2 regions of the Paenibacillus rhizoplanae genome follow, and region 2 is predicted to be linked to the other one. Evidence: riboswitches for the same ligand, from Rfam matches in the RefSeq annotation. Region 2 holds a riboswitch; the other holds the start of a gene.
The links. A riboswitch is a leader RNA that binds a small molecule or an ion and turns the genes downstream of it on or off. The one in region 2 is predicted to bind glycine.
Positions count from the first base shown of each region.

Region 1: another riboswitch for glycine. It lies ahead of gcvT (glycine cleavage system aminomethyltransferase GcvT); the one in region 2 lies ahead of ACFSX3_RS08855 (amino acid permease).

Region 1 covers NZ_JBHUKY010000031.1:77,798-86,528, reverse strand. Annotated here, with positions in the region: gene gcvPA (aminomethyl-transferring glycine dehydrogenase subunit GcvPA) at 1-869, opposite strand, end outside; gene gcvT (glycine cleavage system aminomethyltransferase GcvT) at 866-1,990, opposite strand; glycine riboswitch at 2,175-2,272, opposite strand; gene gcvH (glycine cleavage system protein GcvH) at 2,457-2,849, shown strand; gene ACFSX3_RS17830 (hypothetical protein) at 2,950-3,315, opposite strand; gene ACFSX3_RS17825 (hypothetical protein) at 3,331-3,582, opposite strand; gene ACFSX3_RS17820 (flagellar motor protein MotB) at 3,667-4,542, opposite strand; gene ACFSX3_RS17815 (flagellar motor protein) at 4,539-5,321, opposite strand; gene uvrB (excinuclease ABC subunit UvrB) at 5,503-7,494, shown strand; gene uvrA (excinuclease ABC subunit UvrA) at 7,992-8,731, shown strand, end outside.
Region 2 covers NZ_JBHUKY010000019.1:247,211-255,941, forward strand. Annotated here, with positions in the region: gene ACFSX3_RS08840 (ABC transporter substrate-binding protein) at 1-459, opposite strand, end outside; gene ACFSX3_RS08845 (carbohydrate ABC transporter permease) at 530-1,444, opposite strand; gene ACFSX3_RS08850 (ABC transporter permease) at 1,460-2,437, opposite strand; glycine riboswitch at 2,690-2,769, shown strand; gene ACFSX3_RS08855 (amino acid permease) at 2,904-4,280, shown strand; gene ACFSX3_RS08860 (helix-turn-helix transcriptional regulator) at 4,315-5,262, shown strand; gene ACFSX3_RS08865 (Crp/Fnr family transcriptional regulator) at 5,346-5,942, shown strand; gene ACFSX3_RS08870 (DUF4386 domain-containing protein) at 5,899-6,606, opposite strand; gene ACFSX3_RS08875 (methyl-accepting chemotaxis protein) at 6,811-7,632, shown strand; gene ACFSX3_RS08880 (DUF1304 domain-containing protein) at 7,670-8,038, opposite strand; gene ACFSX3_RS08885 (GNAT family N-acetyltransferase) at 8,170-8,676, shown strand.

The DNA of each region.
Region 1 (8,731 bases), on a different contig from region 2:
CGGCGCATGAGCGGCTCGGCAACGGCGAAGAATCCGCAGGTCGGACCGCCGAGCGAAGCGGCAATTCCCAGCGGCTGCGCGTCGCCGACAACGATGTCTGCGCCAAGCCGTCCGGGAGACTCCAATACGCCAAGTGCAATGGGATTCGCGCTGACGACAAGCAGTCCCTTAACCGCATGGATCAGCGGTTCGATCCCGCGCAGATCCTCAATCCCGCCGAAGAAGTTGGGGGACTGAACCAGAACGGCAGCGGTATCGCTGTCGATGGCTTCGGCCAGCTTGGCGAGATCCGTTACCCCGTCAGCATAGTCAATCTCTACAATTTGCAGACCCCAGGCGTTGGCGGAGGTACGCAGCACCTGACGCGCTTCCGGGTGAACTGTACGGGAGACAATCAGTTTCTTGCGTTTGGTGGCGCCTGCGGCCAGCACAGCCGCTTCGGAGAAGGCGGTTGCGCCGTCATACATACTGGCATTGGCAACCTTCATGCCGGTCAGCTCACAGATATAGGATTGGAATTCAAAAATCGCCTGAAGCTCCCCCTGGCTGATCTCCGGCTGGTAAGGAGTGTAGGCAGTATAGAATTCTGAACGGGAAATCACATGGTTGATGACGACCGGAACGTGGTGGTCGTACAGTCCGGCGCCCAGGAAGCTGGTGTGGGTATCGAAGTCGGCATTCTTGTGAGCCAGGCCCTTCATATGGCGAAGCAGTGCGTATTCGTCCAAGGCGCCTGACATCGGCATTGTTCCCTGGTAGCGGACAGACTGCGGAATATCGGCGAACAGCTCATCGATGGACTGGATACCTACGGTTTCCATCATTTCTGTGCGGTCTTGCTCAGTCATAGGCAGATAGCGGTGCTTCATTGCGGCTTCACTCCTTGGCTTCTTTTGTAGAATGGGGCTTTGATGACGGCAGCCTTGAGCTGCTTGCCGCGAATCTCCACGTACACCTCTGTGCCAAGCTCCGTATAGGCAGCGTCCAGCAGAGCAAGTCCGAGGTTCCGCTTCAGGGTCGGGGACTGGGTGCCAGTCGTTACTTCACCGATCTTCACGCCGTCCGCGTACACGGGATAGTGGGAGCGGGGAATGCCGCGGTCGATCATCTCCAGGCCCACAAGACGCCGGGGCAGACCGGCTTCCTTCTGCTTCAGCAGGGCATCGCGGCCGATGAAATCCCCTGCATCCAGCTTCACGAAGAACTGGACACCGGCTTCAAGGGGAGTGATGTCCGCTGACAGCTCCTGGCCGTACAGCGGCAGCTTGGCCTCGAAGCGCAGCGTATCGCGTGCGCCGAGTCCGGCAGGAGTCAGGCCATGCGGAGCGCCCGCAGCCAGCAGACCGTTCCAGAGTGCTGCTGCTGTATCTGCGGGAGCATACAGCTCGAAGCCGTCTTCGCCGGTATATCCGGTACGGGAGAGCAGGACGGTGACGCCGCAGACTTCCGCGTGTTCGATGAAGTGGAACGGCTTAAGCTCCGTCAGTGGCACCTGCGTGACCTTGGCCAGAATCGTCTCCGCCAGCGGTCCCTGCAAGGCGAGCAGCAGAGTCTCATCGGAAATGTTCTTCAGATTGACCCCGCTGAACTCAGCGGTGAGATGCTCCTGCAGCCACTGAAAGTCCTTGTCGATGTTGGACGCATTGACGACAAGCATGTAACGCTCCTCGCCCAGCTGGTATACCAGCAGATCGTCCACCACTCCGCCGCTTGGGTAGAGCATCAGGGTGTACTGCGCTGCGCCGTCTTCCAGGCGTGTGACATCATTGGTGGTCATTCTCTGGAGGAAGGCTTCAGCGCCGCTCCCGGTAACCATGAATTCCCCCATGTGGGAGACATCGAACAGTCCGGCCCGTTCACGGACGGCTTCATGCTCCTTCACAATGCCTGTGAACTGCACCGGCAGCTCCCAGCCGCCGAAATCAATACATCTGGACTCCGCATAAGCGGCATAGAGGTCATAAAAAGGCGTTCTTCTCAAAGACTCCATCTTGTCACTCCCTTGGTCTGATTACATACGAAAAAGGACAGGCGAAAGCCATTATGCACGTATGCATAAATGGACTTTCGCTCTGTCCTTGGTACCTGAGAGTTACCCTGCCGTACAGCGCAAGTTTCCCCGTTGGTGATCCGTGAAGCCTGCGGCGCAGGCACCCGGATGCTCTCCAGAGATGCGTCCGGCAAAGGTCCTTTTGCCTGAGAGATTCACCCATCCCGGGCTTACTCCTTCGGCGCTGTCTTCCTGTGAGACAGTCTCTCCCTATGCCATCATTCGCAAACCATATGTTATTCTACTGACTCCATTAAACCGGGTAACCCTTCGCCCTGTCAATCAAAAAACGTCAAAAAGTTGACAAATTTAATTTTACTGTCAGTTATATTGACATTAGGCAAGCTGATAACTTAGGCTATAACTAAATTTAGAACTCCAATTACGGAAAAGAGGCGGCTTGGAAATGAGTGAAGTGCTGGACAACCTGCTATACAGCGAAGAGCATGAGTGGGCGCAGCAGGGCGAGGGACGCGTAGTACGTGTAGGGATTACGGATCATGCGCAGCATCTGCTCGGCGATATCGTGTTTGTAGAATTCCCGGAAGTCGGCGCGGCGATCTCCGCTGGTGACAGCGTGGGCAGTATCGAGTCCGTGAAGACGGTATCAGAGCTATATTCACCCGTCTCCGGTAAGGTGACCAAGATCAACGATGCGCTGGAGGCCAGCCCGGAGCTGATCAATGATCAGCCTTACGGAGACGGTTGGATTTTTGAGCTGGAGCTGGATGTAGAGTTCGCTGAGGCAGTAACCGGTCTGTTGGATGCGGCTGCGTACAAGGAACTGGTTGGGGAATAAAAGTTAGTGTATTTGCAAAAACGGCTATTAATACGACAGACTTCTCTTTATTACATTAGATGTTACTAATGTGAGAGGTCTGTCTTTTTGCGTCTGTATATCATTCCGGAAACCCAAGCAGACCGGGATAAAGGCCCGGAGCCAGCTGCCACAGCAGGGGCAGAAGAGCCAGACCCGCAATGGAAAATACAGAGCACAGCAGCAGGAAACGGTATCTTTTTCGCGGACGGGTGGCGGGCTTGAGCACGAAATAATACACTCCGGCTGAATAAAACGGGAAAAGCACGGCGGCCGACATCCCCATACAAACGATAAATGTCGCTTCCCCGGCAGAACTGGGGATCATGGCTTCCGGGTTATAGACCGGATTGACTTGTAAAAAGAGGAGAAGAAACGTCGAATACGCGCTCAGCAGAAGCAGGGGGAAACAGCGGATACGCCCATTCCCGGACAAGCCGTAGAGCATCCACCAGACCCCGAATCAAGCCAGGGCGAAGAGAGCTCCGGCAATAAGGTAATCAGCGCCAATTGCAATCAGCTTGTCCAGCGGATAGACGCGGGCCAGGTCTCCCCAGAAGTAACGGGAGGAGAAGAACTGCATGAAGGCGGCAAAAAATCCGACGAAGAGGGTAAGCATCCCCTGGGCAATAATGATCACGATCAGCGAAACTGCCAGCCGCAAAAACCTGAAAAACCCTGCGGCCTCCGGCGCCGCTCCGTTTGTATCCTGCATAGCGGTCTATCTCCTTATATTAGCAAATGGATATATGCTTCTGCCGCCTGCCGGTATCTGAGCGGATCCGCTCGCGGTTACGTGCTATTCTTCCTCCTGCAGCTGCCGCAGAACAATGAGTTCAACCCGGCGGTTCCGCTGTTTTCCCTCGGCGCTTGTATTATCGTAGGCGGGCCGGGTATCGGCATAACCCGCGTACTGGAAGGTATCGGGGCTCAGCCCCTCTTTGTCCAGAAAAAAGCGCAGGACGGACAGCGCACGGGCGCCGGATAGATCCCAGTTATCTTTGTACACCGAGCCTGGCGTCACGGGAACATTGTCGGTGTGGCCTTCGATGCTGATGGTGGCGCCGATGCCGCGGAACAGGCCGGAGAGCTGGCGCAGTGCAGGGAACGCAGGAGATTTCAACTCAGCCTTACCCGCATCGAACAGGAACCGGTCACTCAGCGTGATGGCAATGCCCTGCGGCTTATCGGCAACAAAAATCTGCTCACCCAGGTTATTCTCCTCCACGTATTGGGTGATAACCCCCATAAGCGCAGCCAGCTTCGCTTCCTGTTCCCGAAAAGCAAGCTCACGCGCTGACGGCTGGTGCCCAGCCCCATCTCCTGTTTGTCCGGTTGCATTCAGCCCGTCCGCATTCGCGGAGCCTGTAGCAGAAGGACCGCCAGCGGTTCCGCCGTCTTCATTAGGACCCTTCGAAACGTCTGTTCCTGTGATTCCCGGATGGCCCTCCAGCACGCCGCTTCCACCCTCCAGTACTTTACTTCCGTTCTTGAAGGTATCCGATAAGGAGCCGCTGACAATGGCATATTTCTGCGAATCCAGGCTGCTCATAGCATACAGAATCACGAAGAAAATAAGCAGAAGCGTGATCAGATCCGCGTAGGTAATCATCCAGCGGTCCCGGCTCTCCTTGCCTGCGGCGGCGCGGCGCTGCCGGCGGTTTCTTTGTCTCATAGCGAGTCCCCCGGACTGGTGCTGCTGCGTTTAGGGGCGTCTGCCAGGAAGGGGGCCAGCTTTTGCCGGACCAGATGCGGGTGATCCCCGTTCTGCAGGGACAGAATGCCTACGAGCAGCATCTCCATGGTGCCCAGCTCACTTTGGCTGCGGGATTTGATTTTGGAAGCGATGGGTAAAAAGAGTAGATTGGCGCTGGCTACGCCATAGAGCGTTGCTGTAAAAGCTACAGCAATCGACGCGCCCAGATTGGAAGGGTCCGTTAAATTGCTCAGTACCCGGATCAGCCCCATAACGGTGCCGATAATCCCCATGGTCGGTGCATAGCCGCCAGCGGCTTCAAATATTTTGGCATAGCCTTCATATTTCAGCTCCTTGGCATCCATCCCAAGCTCCAGGATCTGGCGGACCTGATCCGGGTCATTGCCGTCGACAATCAGAAACAGGCCTTCACGGGTGAAGGGATCGGGGTGATCCTCCGCTCTTTTCTCCAGGGCGAGAACACCGCCGCGCCGCGTCAGTGCAGCCATGGCAATCAGTTCTTCGGCTTGTTCCCGGCTGGTATCTTGCTGTCTGCCAAAAGCCAGGCCAAGCGCCGCCGGAATGCTGCGGAGCTTGGACGTCGGGAAGCTGATGAGTACCGCCGCAAGAGTACCGCCGAACACGATCAGGGCAGCGTTGGGTTGTAGTAAGCCGGACAGGCTGCCGCCTTCCCACAGAAATCCGCCGATCATAGCGGCAATCCCGGCCAGCAGGCCGATTATTGTAGTGAAATCCATAAATTCAGGCTCCTTAAATTTCTATATATTATGGTTTGCAACAGTCTGGGCGACGCTGTATAATAAACGGGAACGTGCATTCCTATCTTCCATATTTTTCAGTATGGTATGGATGAAGGATCATTAGGGTTAAAATTATAATATATTCATATATTCTAGACGATAGAGGGGAGACGGGCAAATGAGTGATATTGTCGTCAGTACAAAGACTTTTGAACTGGAGTCCGAGTATACACCCCAGGGCGATCAGCCTCATGCCATAGAAGAGTTAGTGGACGGCATCCGGCAGGGCAAGAAGCACCAGACGCTGCTGGGAGCGACAGGTACAGGCAAGACCTTTACCATCGCACAAGTGATTTCCAAATTGAACCGTCCGACGCTGGTCATTGCGCACAACAAGACGCTTGCTGCACAGCTGGCGAGTGAGTTCAAAGAATTTTTTCCAAACAATTCCGTTGATTACTTCGTCAGTTACTACGATTACTACCAGCCAGAGGCGTACATTCCTTCCTCCGATACCTACATTGAGAAAGATTCCAGCATAAATGAAGAAATCGACAAGCTCCGCCACTCTGCAACCAGCTCGTTATTCGAACGCCGTGACGTTATTATTGTGGCGAGTGTGTCGTGTATTTATGGCCTCGGTTCGCCGAAGGAATATGGAAGCTTGCTGCTCTCGCTGCGGGTAGGGATGGAGAAGCCGCGTAATCAGATTCTGAGCCGGCTCGTAGATATCCAGTATCAGCGTAATGATATTAATTTTGTGCGCGGTACGTTCCGTGTGCGCGGGGATGTAATTGAGATCTTCCCGGCTTCTCAGGGAGAACATGCGATCCGGGTAGAACTGTTCGGAGACGAGATTGAACGGATCACGGAGATAAATGTTCTGACTGGTGAGCTAATCGGCGAACGCGATCATATCGCGATCTTCCCGGCGTCCCACTTTGTCACCCAGGAAGAGACGATGCGTGTAGCCCTTGTTAATATTGAACGTGAGCTTGAGGAACGGCTGGCTGTGCTTAATGGAGCAGGCAAGCTGCTGGAGGCCCAGCGGCTGGAGCAGCGGACCCGTTATGATATCGAGATGATGAAGGAAGTCGGCTTTTGTTCAGGGATCGAGAACTATTCGGGTCCGCTTACCTTCCGTGAACCGGGAGCGACTCCTTATACGCTGATGGACTATTTCCCGGATGATATGCTAATTGTGATTGACGAGTCCCATGCCACGCTTCCGCAGATCCGGGCGATGTATAATGGTGACCGCGCGCGTAAGACAGTACTCGTGGAGCATGGCTTCCGCCTGCCGTCTGCACTGGATAACCGGCCGCTGCAGTTCGAGGAATTCGAAGACAAAGTGAGCCAGATTATATATGTGTCCGCTACACCGGGACCTTATGAGATGGAACACTGCGATACAACAGTACAGCAGATTATCCGTCCTACGGGTCTGCTTGACCCGATCATTGAAGTGCGCCCTACCGAAGGACAGATCGATGATCTGATCAATGAAATCCGTGACCGGGTTGAACGCGATGAGCGTGTACTCGTTACCACCCTTACGAAGAAGATGTCTGAGGACCTGACGGACTACTTCAAGGAGATTGGCATCAAGGTACGTTATATGCACTCCGATATCAAGACACTGGAGCGGATGGCGATCCTGCGTGATCTGCGTCTGGGTACATTCCACGTACTGGTCGGCATTAACCTGCTTAGAGAGGGTCTTGACCTGCCGGAGGTCTCGCTTGTCGCCATCCTGGATGCCGATAAGGAAGGCTTCCTCCGTTCCGAGCGTTCGTTGATCCAGACGATCGGCCGGGCCGCTCGTAACTCTGAGGGGCGTGTTATTTTGTATGGGGACCGCATTACAGATTCCATGGAGAAGGCGATGAGCGAAACCCAGCGCCGCCGTGAGATTCAAATCGCCCATAATGAGAAGCACGGGATTACCCCGACAACCATCAACAAGAAGGTCCGCGACATTATCGAGGCCACCAAGGTTGCTGAGTCCAAGGCCGATTACCTCACCGGTGTCGGTGGCAAGCTGAACAAGAAAGACAAGCAGAGTCTGATGCAACGTCTGGAGGCCGAGATGAAGGATGCCGCCAAGAACCTGCAATTCGAGCGCGCCGCCGAGCTGCGCGATGCCTTGCTTGAGCTGCGGGCAGAGTAACCCGGCACTGAAGTTAACGATCCAGGGAACGGCGCTATTCAGGCCGTTCCTTTTGAAGATAGTATGGTTAAAGCCCTTAGCGCGTATCCCGTAGGGAGAGCGTGCACTCAAGCTCTTGGCGCGTATCCCGCAGGGACAGCGTGCACTCAAGCCCTTAGCGTGTATCCCGGAGGGACAGCGTGCCGTTGAAGCCCTTTGCGCATTCCGAAGGAACAGCCCGCAGTTAAGCTCTTGGCGCGTATCCCGCAGGGACAGCGTTGACGGCAAGCAGCAGCGAGCCGAATCGCTCTAATCGTACAGCGGCCCCGTAGGGGCTAGCGAGCCTATTGCCCCAATAGTCGTCCATCCACCCAGCCCAACGCTTTCCGCCAAGTTTGCAGGTGTCCAGAGGGTGCAACCCTTGGGGCCCTCCCTTGGAAGGGAGGGTTTGGGAGGGATCGAAAATATTTTCCCAAAATGTTTTTGCATTTTAAATTCCCCTTAAAGGAGAGGTATCGTTGGCACATGAAAGTATAGTAATCAAGGGCGCAAGGGCCCATAATCTCAAGAACATCGACGTAACGATTCCGCGCGACCGCTTCGTCGTGCTGACGGGACTGAGCGGTTCGGGCAAATCCTCCCTGGCCTTCGACACCATCTACGCCGAGGGACAACGCCGGTATGTGGAGTCTTTGTCTGCTTATGCGCGCCAGTTCCTGGGCCAAATGGAGAAGCCGGATGTAGATTCCATTGAAGGACTCTCCCCGGCGATATCAATTGACCAGAAGACTACAAGCCGTAACCCGCGTTCGACAGTAGGGACGGTTACCGAAATCTATGACTATCTGCGGCTGCTTTTTGCCCGGGTCGGGCATCCCCACTGTCCGGATCATGGCATAGAGATCACTTCGCAGACCGTTGAACAGATGGTGGACCGGATCATGCAATACCCGGAGAAGACACGCCTGCAGATTCTGGCCCCGGTCATTTCCGGCCGTAAGGGTGAGCATAAGGGTCTGTTCACAGATATCTCGAAGCAAGGCTTCGTCCGTGTACGAGTGGACGGTGAGCTGCGCGAAGTGACGGAAGATATTGTACTGGAGAAGAACAAAAAGCATACGATTGAGGTTGTCGTGGACCGGATTGTGATTAAGGATGATATCGAGACCCGGCTTACCGATTCCCTGGAGACTGCGCTGAAGCTGTCCGGCGGTCAGATTCTCGTGGATGTGATGGGCCAGGAAGAGCTGTTGTTCAG
Region 2 (8,731 bases):
CTTGATGCCTTGTCCATATTTGGCTAACAGATCATCCAGCGGAAGGAACGCGCCCTTGGCTACGTTATTGGCGAAGTCGGCCCAGTTGGGGGCGAAGGTCAGATCGACCTGTTCACCGGATTGATAGGCCAGTGCCATCTTCTCGGCCCATGAGGACCAAGGGAGTCCCTGGAAGTCAATCTCGGCGTTGATTTTCTCTTTGAGATACTTATTGATCTCATCTACAACTGCCTTGGTATCATTCTGCGGGAAATTCCCGACCGTGTAAACTTTCAGCTTCCGGAACGTTGAGGTGTCAGGATTCGTGCTGCCTTCCGTGCCTGCTGTTGTAGCTGCTGCTGTCGATTCTGCCTTGGACGGGGCGGATGCACCTGAATTGCCCCCGCCGCATCCGGTAATGCCCAGTATCACGGCAGTCAGAGCGGCAAGCACCGTGCCCGAGCTTCTTGTTGTTCTCATTTGTATGAACCTCCTCGAATGATAATTAGATCATATATTCTAACCGGCATTTACGCCAGAGTCAGACCGCTTAACCTTTAATTGACCCTATAGTAAGGCCCTTGGTGAAGTACTTCTGGAAGAACGGATAGATGAATAGAATCGGACCAATCGACAGCACGACCATAGCCATCCGCAGACTTTCGGTCGGAACGGATTCTTGTACCATCAGGGCGACACCGCTGCCTGCAAGCTGGGTTTTGAAGAATTCCGCCTGGCGGATCATCTGAATCATGACGTATTGCAAGGAGAATTTGTCGGTGTCATTAATGAATAGCATGGAGTTGAACCAGTCATTCCAATACATCAGTGTAGTGAACAGACCGATTGTAGCCAGAACAGGCAGGGAGATCGGAAGCACAAGCTGGAAGAATATCCGCCATTCCGAGGCCCCGTCAAGCTTGCCGGATTCAATCATCTCCTCCGGGATCGTCTGCTGGAAGAAGGTGCGGGTAATGAAGATATAGAAGGCATTGGACAGGCCGGGCAGAATCAGTGCAACCAGCGAGTCCTTCAGATCGAGATAGTTCACGTACAGCAGATAGAAGGGGACAAGCCCTCCCGAGAACAGCATGGTGATCAGCAGGTAGAAATTGAATGTCTTTTTAAAAGGAAAATCCTTCCGGTAAAGCGGGTACGCATATAGCGCAATCAGCAGCACGGCCAGAACAGTCCCGATAAGGGTAACGGTCAGGCTGACGCCATACGCTTTAACTAGTGTCTCCGAATGCTTGAACAGATATTGATACGCGGATGCGTCGATATGATCGGGCCAGAATTTGTATCCCTGCAGCGTCAATGTCTTCTCGTTTGTTAAGGAGATGGCAACAATGAGCAGGATCGGCAGGATACACGCCAGGCTGAAGGCGATGAAGAACACATGAAGTATAATCTGGGCGGTGGTAGAGCCCTTGGCGTAAGCGCTGGTTCGGGATGCAGTAGTCATTAGAATCCTCCGTTTCTAGAAAAGAGCCGTATCGCGGTTCAGCTTGCGGGCCAGAGCGTTCGCGCCTATGACCAGGAAGAAGCCGACGATGGACTGGTAGAAGTTCGCCGCTGAGGACATCCCCAGGTCGTTGAGCTGGATCAGGCCCCGGTAGACATAGGTGTCGATGACGTCCGTAGTCGAGCGCAGCGCACCGGAGTCCAGGGTCACATGGTAGAACAGCCCGAAGTCAGAGCGGAAGATGCCGCCCATATTAAGAATCGTGAGAATCACCATGATCGGCGTAAGCAGCGGCAGGGTAATCTTGGTGATCTGCTTCCATTTGCTGGCCCCGTCCATCACCGCAGCCTCATACAATTCTTCGCTGATGCCGGTGATGGCTGCAAGGTAGATGACACTGCCGATCCCGATAGAATGCCACATCTTGGTGATCCACAGAATGTAAGGCCATGCGTTAGGATGCATATAAGCGTTCACCGAGGAGTAGCCGAACATTGGCAGAATATGCTTGACCAGGAAGCCGTACTCCGGGTGCAGGAAGGCATAGACGATGAAGCTGACCACGACCATGGACAGGAAGTTCGGCATAATCATCACGGTCTGGAAGAACTTCGAAGCCAGCTTGCCCCGCACCTCATTGATTGCAATGGCCAGCGAGACGGAGAGAATGAGGCCTGAGATAATGAAGACCACATTATAGCCAACGGTGTTAATGGTTACCCGCAGAGCATCGGAGGTGGCGAAGAGGAAACGGAAGTTATCCAGCCCGGCCCAAGGACTGCCCATAATGCCGTCAATGTAGTTAATGTTCTTGAAGGCGATGAATAATCCGAACATCGGAATATAGCAGTTGATGAAAAAGATAATCGATGTGGGCAGCAGCATCAGCAGCAGCACCCGGTATCGCACGATATTGTGCAGCAGACGGCCGAAACGGCTCTGGGGCGGTGTCGCTAGCTTGGTCTTCATAGCTTGTGGTGCAGGATTTGCCATAAGTTCTAACCTCACTCTACTTGTTCTGGATGAATTTATTATAGTAGAGCGGAGGAACGGAATTCTCTCTTGCAAATGACCCTGTTTATTCAAAAATGACTTCATTGGGCAAAACTCCTGCTAAGCATTGAGACTTTTTTCACAGATGATTGCTCACATTGCAAGTAGTATGTTAGAATATCGGAATGCATTAACGCATCACCAATTTAATACAGTACAAGAGCTATGATTGCTATGGATCACACTATAGCAGGAGCAGCTTCTGGAGAGACTGCGGGGAACCGCAGCGCCGAAGGGTTCACAATCTCAGGCAGAAGGACAGAAGAGTACCGGATTTGTTTTTGCCGTGCGGATTAGCCGCCGCTGCAGAAGCTTATTTGGAACTTCTTATGAACCGGGAGATTGGATGATATCCAGTCTCCTTTTTGCGTATTTTCAGCGTTGAATTCATTAAGGGGGAAACAGTATGGCACAGACAGAGTTAAAGAGAGAGCTGGCGAACCGGCATGTCCAGCTTATCGCCATCGGAGGTACGATCGGCACAGGATTATTCCTGGGCTCAGGCAAGGCGATTCAGCAGGCCGGGCCTTCCATTATGCTCACGTATCTGATCGTGGGGATTGCCGTGTTTTTTGTGATGCGGGCGCTGGGGGAGCTGCTGCTCTCGAAGGCGGGGTATCAATCTTTTACAGACATTGCTGAGGATTACTTGGGGCCGCGTGCGGCGTACATTACGGGCTGGACCTATTGGTTCTGCTGGATTATGACGGCGATGGCCGATGTGATTGCAGTGGGCGTCTATGTGCAGTACTGGTTCGATATTCCGCAGTGGGTGCCGGCCGTGATCTGCCTGATCATTCTGCTTGGGCTCAATCTGCTCACGGTCAAAAGCTTCGGCGAACTCGAATTCTGGTTTGCTCTGATCAAGGTGGTTACGATTTTGGCCCTGATCGGCCTGGGCATTGTCCTGCTGGTGACCCAGTTCAAGACGGATGCAGGCTCAGTGTCGGTCCGCAATCTCTGGGAGCACGGGGGCGTGTTCCCGAACGGGGTGAAGGGCTTCTTATTTTCCTTCCAGATGGTGGTGTTCGCTTATGTCGGCGTGGAATTGGTGGGGGTATCGGCAGCGGAGACGGCTAATCCGGAGAAAAACATCCCGTCCGCGATCAACAAAATTCCGCTGCGGATTCTGTTCTTCTATGTAGGCGCGCTCTTCGTGCTGCTGTGCATTAACCCCTGGACCCAGCTTAGCGCGGCGGAAAGTCCGTTCGTGAGAACCTTCAGTCTGGTCGGGATTCCGGTTGCTGCGGGGATTATCAATTTCGTGGTCTTAACCTCGGCGGCCTCCGCCTGCAACAGCGGGATGTTCTCGACCAGCCGGATTCTCTACAATCTGAGCAGACGGAATCAGGCCTCCCCTCAGCTCGGCAAGCTGAACCGGAATCATGTACCTGCGAATTCCCTATTCATTTCTACTATAGTGATCTCTGCCGGGGCACTGCTCAGCAAGCTCATTCCGGGTCAGGCCTTCGGCATTGTGACTACGATCAGCGCCATTTGCTTCATCTGGGTCTGGGGTGTTGTGCTGGTCTGCCATATCAAGTACAAAAGGAACCGCCCGGACTTACATGCCACTTCCAAATTCAAAGCGCCATTCACCCCGGTGATGAACTATGCCGTCCTGACGCTGTTTGCTGCCATTCTTGTGATCATGCTCTTTGCCGATGAGACCCGTCCGGCGCTGCTGTTCACTCCGCTCTGGTTCATTCTGCTGTTCGTTCTGTACTCCATCAGAAGCCGTAAGGAGAAAAGTGATCAGGAAATCAGTATAATCAATACATAAACTGATTTCAGAATGAAGAGGGTGCAGCCGCCGCATGAACAAGACAGACCGCATGTTAGCCATCGTACTGGAGCTGCAGCGCAAAGGGGTCGTACGGGCAGAGGATCTGGCGTCCGTCTTCGAGACTAGCGTAAGAACCATCTACCGCGATATCCAAGCGCTTAGTGAAGCTGGAGTGCCGGTGGTAGGAGCTACAGGTCAGGGATATTCGCTGGTAAAAGGGTATTTCCTGCCCCCGGTCAGCTTCACAGCGGAGGAGGCAGTGACCCTGCTGATCGGAACGGATTTCGTGGAGCAGCGGTTCGATACGGAGTATGGTAACCGGGCCTCTGCAGCAGGCAGGAAGATTGAAGCGATTCTGCCGGATGATGTCAAGGAGAATGCCGCCCGGCTCCGCCAGAGCATCCTGCTGCTGAGTACCAGTAAAGATAAGCTGCAAGGACAGGAGAAGGAGTACATGGAGCAGATCCGCCGCGCGATTCTGGAGCAGCGGAAGATCAGCTTCGGGTATACGAAGGGCAGACAGGAAGCTGACGGAAGTCACCGGAGTGTCCGAACGGCCTCGCCGTATGGACTAGTCCTGAACAGAGGCGCCTGGACCCTGGTCGCCTGGTGCGGACTGCGGCAGGAGATCCGTCATTTCCGGTTATCCAGAATGAGCGGGCTTACCGTTCTGGATGACAGGTTTCAGGCGCCTGCGGATTTCGATCTGCATGAGTACCAGCCGGAGGATGACCGCCATGTACGCGTGCGCATTTTGGTTCAGCCGGAGATCGCGGGCAAGGCGGCTGAATCGGGTAACTTTTATCTGGAGGCAGTGGAGGACCAGGCTGACGGCAGACTTATGACCTTTCGCGTGCGCCAGCCCGAGGACCTGCTGCAATGGGTGCTTGGCTGGGGAGCAGGGGCGGTTGTCCTGGAGCCGGAAGCCTTGCGGAAGCTTGTGCGGGCGGAAGCGGCGGGAATGATGGAACGCTACTGACATAACGTAGTGATCGAGATGTACACAGCCGTCATCTGCTACAGATGGACCGTTTGAAGAATCCATGGTGAGGAGTTACCAACATGAAGCACCGGTTACGCCAATATATGACCCGCCTGACCACTCTCAGTGAAGCGGAGCAGCAGGCCATACTGGATGAGATTCTGGTGGAGGAATACAGCAAGGGAACCATTCTGCTCAGGCAGGGGGAGGTTCCCGGGAAGTGCTATTTCGTGTTACAAGGCTGCGTGCGGCAGCATAGCGTGGACATTACAGGCCGCGACATCACCTCTAACTTCTATACAGAGGAGCAGGCCATCGCGATCTTCAATGCGCATAAGGAGGATGCCTCTTCGGAATACAGCCTGACCTGTCTGGAGGACTGCGTACTGGTTGTCGGCGCGCTGAATACGGAGCAGGCCATGTACGCCAAGCATACGCAGCTGGAGGGGATGACCCGCCGGATGATCGAGGAGAACTTCGGTCAGATGCAGGAGGCATTCGCTGCTTTTGTGGCCGCTTCCCCCGAAGACCGTCTGAAGACACTGATGCAGACAAGACCCGGATTGATCAGCCGCGTCCCCCAGCATCAGCTGGCCAGCTATCTCGGCATGACCCCGGAGTCCCTAAGCCGGATTAAGAAGCGGCTGCAGCGTGAACGCGCGGAGCCGGAATTCTGAACAGCAGCCATATCCCGAGTCCCAGCTCCCCGGCGGTCATCGGCAGTATAAATATCCACTTCACCATCTGGATGAACCCCGTATATTCTGGCACGAGTAAGCTGCACAGATGCAATGCCATATAACCGAAGCCTGCCAGCAGCAGCAATACACTGAGGGGCTTCGGAATATTCTCCGCCCGAACCGCAAGTAATCCTACCACGAGCAGATGCCCGCCGAATAGAATCAGCCCCGCCGACCATACCGCCTCGAATCCCTGAAGAGCAAGCATAACCTCCCCCTGTAATTGTCCTATGGTGAAGCCGGAGAGTTCCGGTGCACTTCCTCCTGTAAGCAGGGAAACCACGATCAGACTCGACACAGCTACCCCCAATACCGCCGTATAAGCCAGGCGCAGCCAGGCCCCCAGCAGGGATAGACCCGGATGTACAGGCCTCAGAACCTGATATAACGCCCAGGCAGCCACAACGTCACAGGCGATGATTACGATCCACCCGAGGATTTCGGCCCTGAACAGCGAAGGAGAGGACTGAAGACGGGCGAAGGTAGCGGCGGCATCCCCATTCACCACAACACTTCCATGAATATATCCATACGAGAATGCGGCGGCAATTGCCATTACAATGAGTGAGATTCCCCCGGTACGTGCCACTGTTGCTGACATTGGTATAACCCCCTGATTAGATATTAATTGGTGGTTACATTGTACGGGGTCGGCGGGCAGGGGTTCATTGACTTAAGATAAGAGGGGAATGTTTAATTTTAAATATTAAGAATTGAATAAAGGATAGCAATCAAAAAATGTCGAACCTTAGTTTAGGATATTGCTGAGCAATGAAGCAAACTGAATAAAAGGAGACCCGCACCTATGAAAAACATCGTACGCTCCCTTGAAGATATAGTGAATCTGGCACCCATCCTGAAAGCTGCTTTTCCTTATGATCTGTCGGTTGCGGTCTGTGACACTGAGAAGTTTCTCGTCTATTACCCTGGGGATTCCATTGATCTGGGGATTAGCGCCGGGCAGATTATTCACGCAGACGAACCTCTGTATCATGCACTGAAAAATGATGAATACTCAAGGGCCAATGTTCCCAAAGAGTATTATGGATACGAATTTGTGGGTACGGTCCTTCCGGTACATGGAGAGGATGAACGTGTCTGCGGGGCGGTCTGCATTCAGGTGCGCAGACAGACCGAGCTGCGGGAAATTGCCGACCGGATGACACTGTCCCTGAATCAGGCTAATGCGCGGATCGTGCAGGTAGCGGACGGGTCTAACCAGTTGGCCGACTTCTCACAGAAGCTGCTGGCCCAGTCAGAGACCACTGCTGCAAGTGTCCAAAAAAGCGATGATGTGCTGGCCGTCCTGAGGAAGGTTGCCGACCAGACGCATCTGCTTGGAATTAATGCGGCCATTGAGGCCGCCCATGCCGGAGAGAAGGGCCGGGGCTTCGACATTGTCGCCAGAGAAATCCGCAAGTTCTCACAGGAGACCGAGCAATCCGCACAGCGGATACGGGACACCCTGCGGGAGATCCAGACAGCGATGAAGGGAATCGGCCAATCCATCGGTCAGATTGCTTCGGTGGGGCAAGAGCAGGCAGCTTCAACGGAAGAGATGTCCAGCTTCATTCAGGAGATCCGGGCGATGTCGGAGCAATTGAACCAGTTCGCGCAGAAGCTGTGAGGCAAGTGTGGAAGCTGCCTGCATAGGCCCGCGAATCTTACAGATGTGCGATCAGTGTGGCCGCCAGCGCCAGGAAGGCCGGGAGTCCTTGCATCAGCAGAATGGATCTCTTGGAGGTGAGTCCGCCATAGATCGCCGCAACCGCCACGCAGATGAGGAAGAACAATTGCAGCTGGTACCCGAAGTCCGCGCTCGGATGCAGCAGGCCCCAGATTAGACCGGCTGCCAGGAAGCCGTTATACAAGCCCTGGTTGGCAGCAAGCGACTTCGTCTCCCGGGAGAAGGCAGGGGAGGTTCCGAATGCCTTCTGTGCTCTCGGGGTGGTCCACAGAAACATCTCCAGTACAAGTATGTACACATGCTCTAGTGCTACTAAGGCTACAAGAATTAAACTTACAGTCATCATAACGAGTCCCTCTTTTCAAGTGATAGGAATAGGAATTTACATTGCGCAAAATATAATTTTACAAACCTAAATATAACCAAATATTTGCCTTTTGTCAATTTATTGCATCCATATTGTAAGGGAGGAAGGAAATGTACATCAGAACACTGGCCCCCTCGGACGCCGAAAGCTACCGGGCGCTTCGTTTGCAGTCGCTGCAGCAGCACCCTGAAGCGTTCCTTAGCTCCTATGAATCGGAAGTGAAATTATCCACCGAGACGACCCGGATCAAGCTGGACCCCTCGGACGGGCATTTCACCCTGGGCGCCTTCTTGGACGGGGAGCAGAGGCTGGCGGGAATGGCTACCTTGTTCCGGGAGAGCAGGCCCAAGATTCAGCACAAAGCTCATGTCTATGCAGTATATGTAGATCCGGATGCCCGTAAACATGGCACGGGACGCGCGCTGATGCTGGAGCTGATTGCCCGGGCGAAGGCCGCACCGGGGCTGGAGCTGCTGACGCTGACCGTAACCTCCAATAACGTTCCGGCCAAAAGACTCTACGAATCCCTGGGATTCATCCGCTACGGCACAGAGCCGAAGGCGATGAAGCTAGGCAGTGAGTATCTGGATGAGGATCTGATGGTGCTGATGCTGTAAAATACAGCAAAAGCCCCTCCCGCCTTGTCGGCAGAAGGGGCAAAGCTGAAGAGTT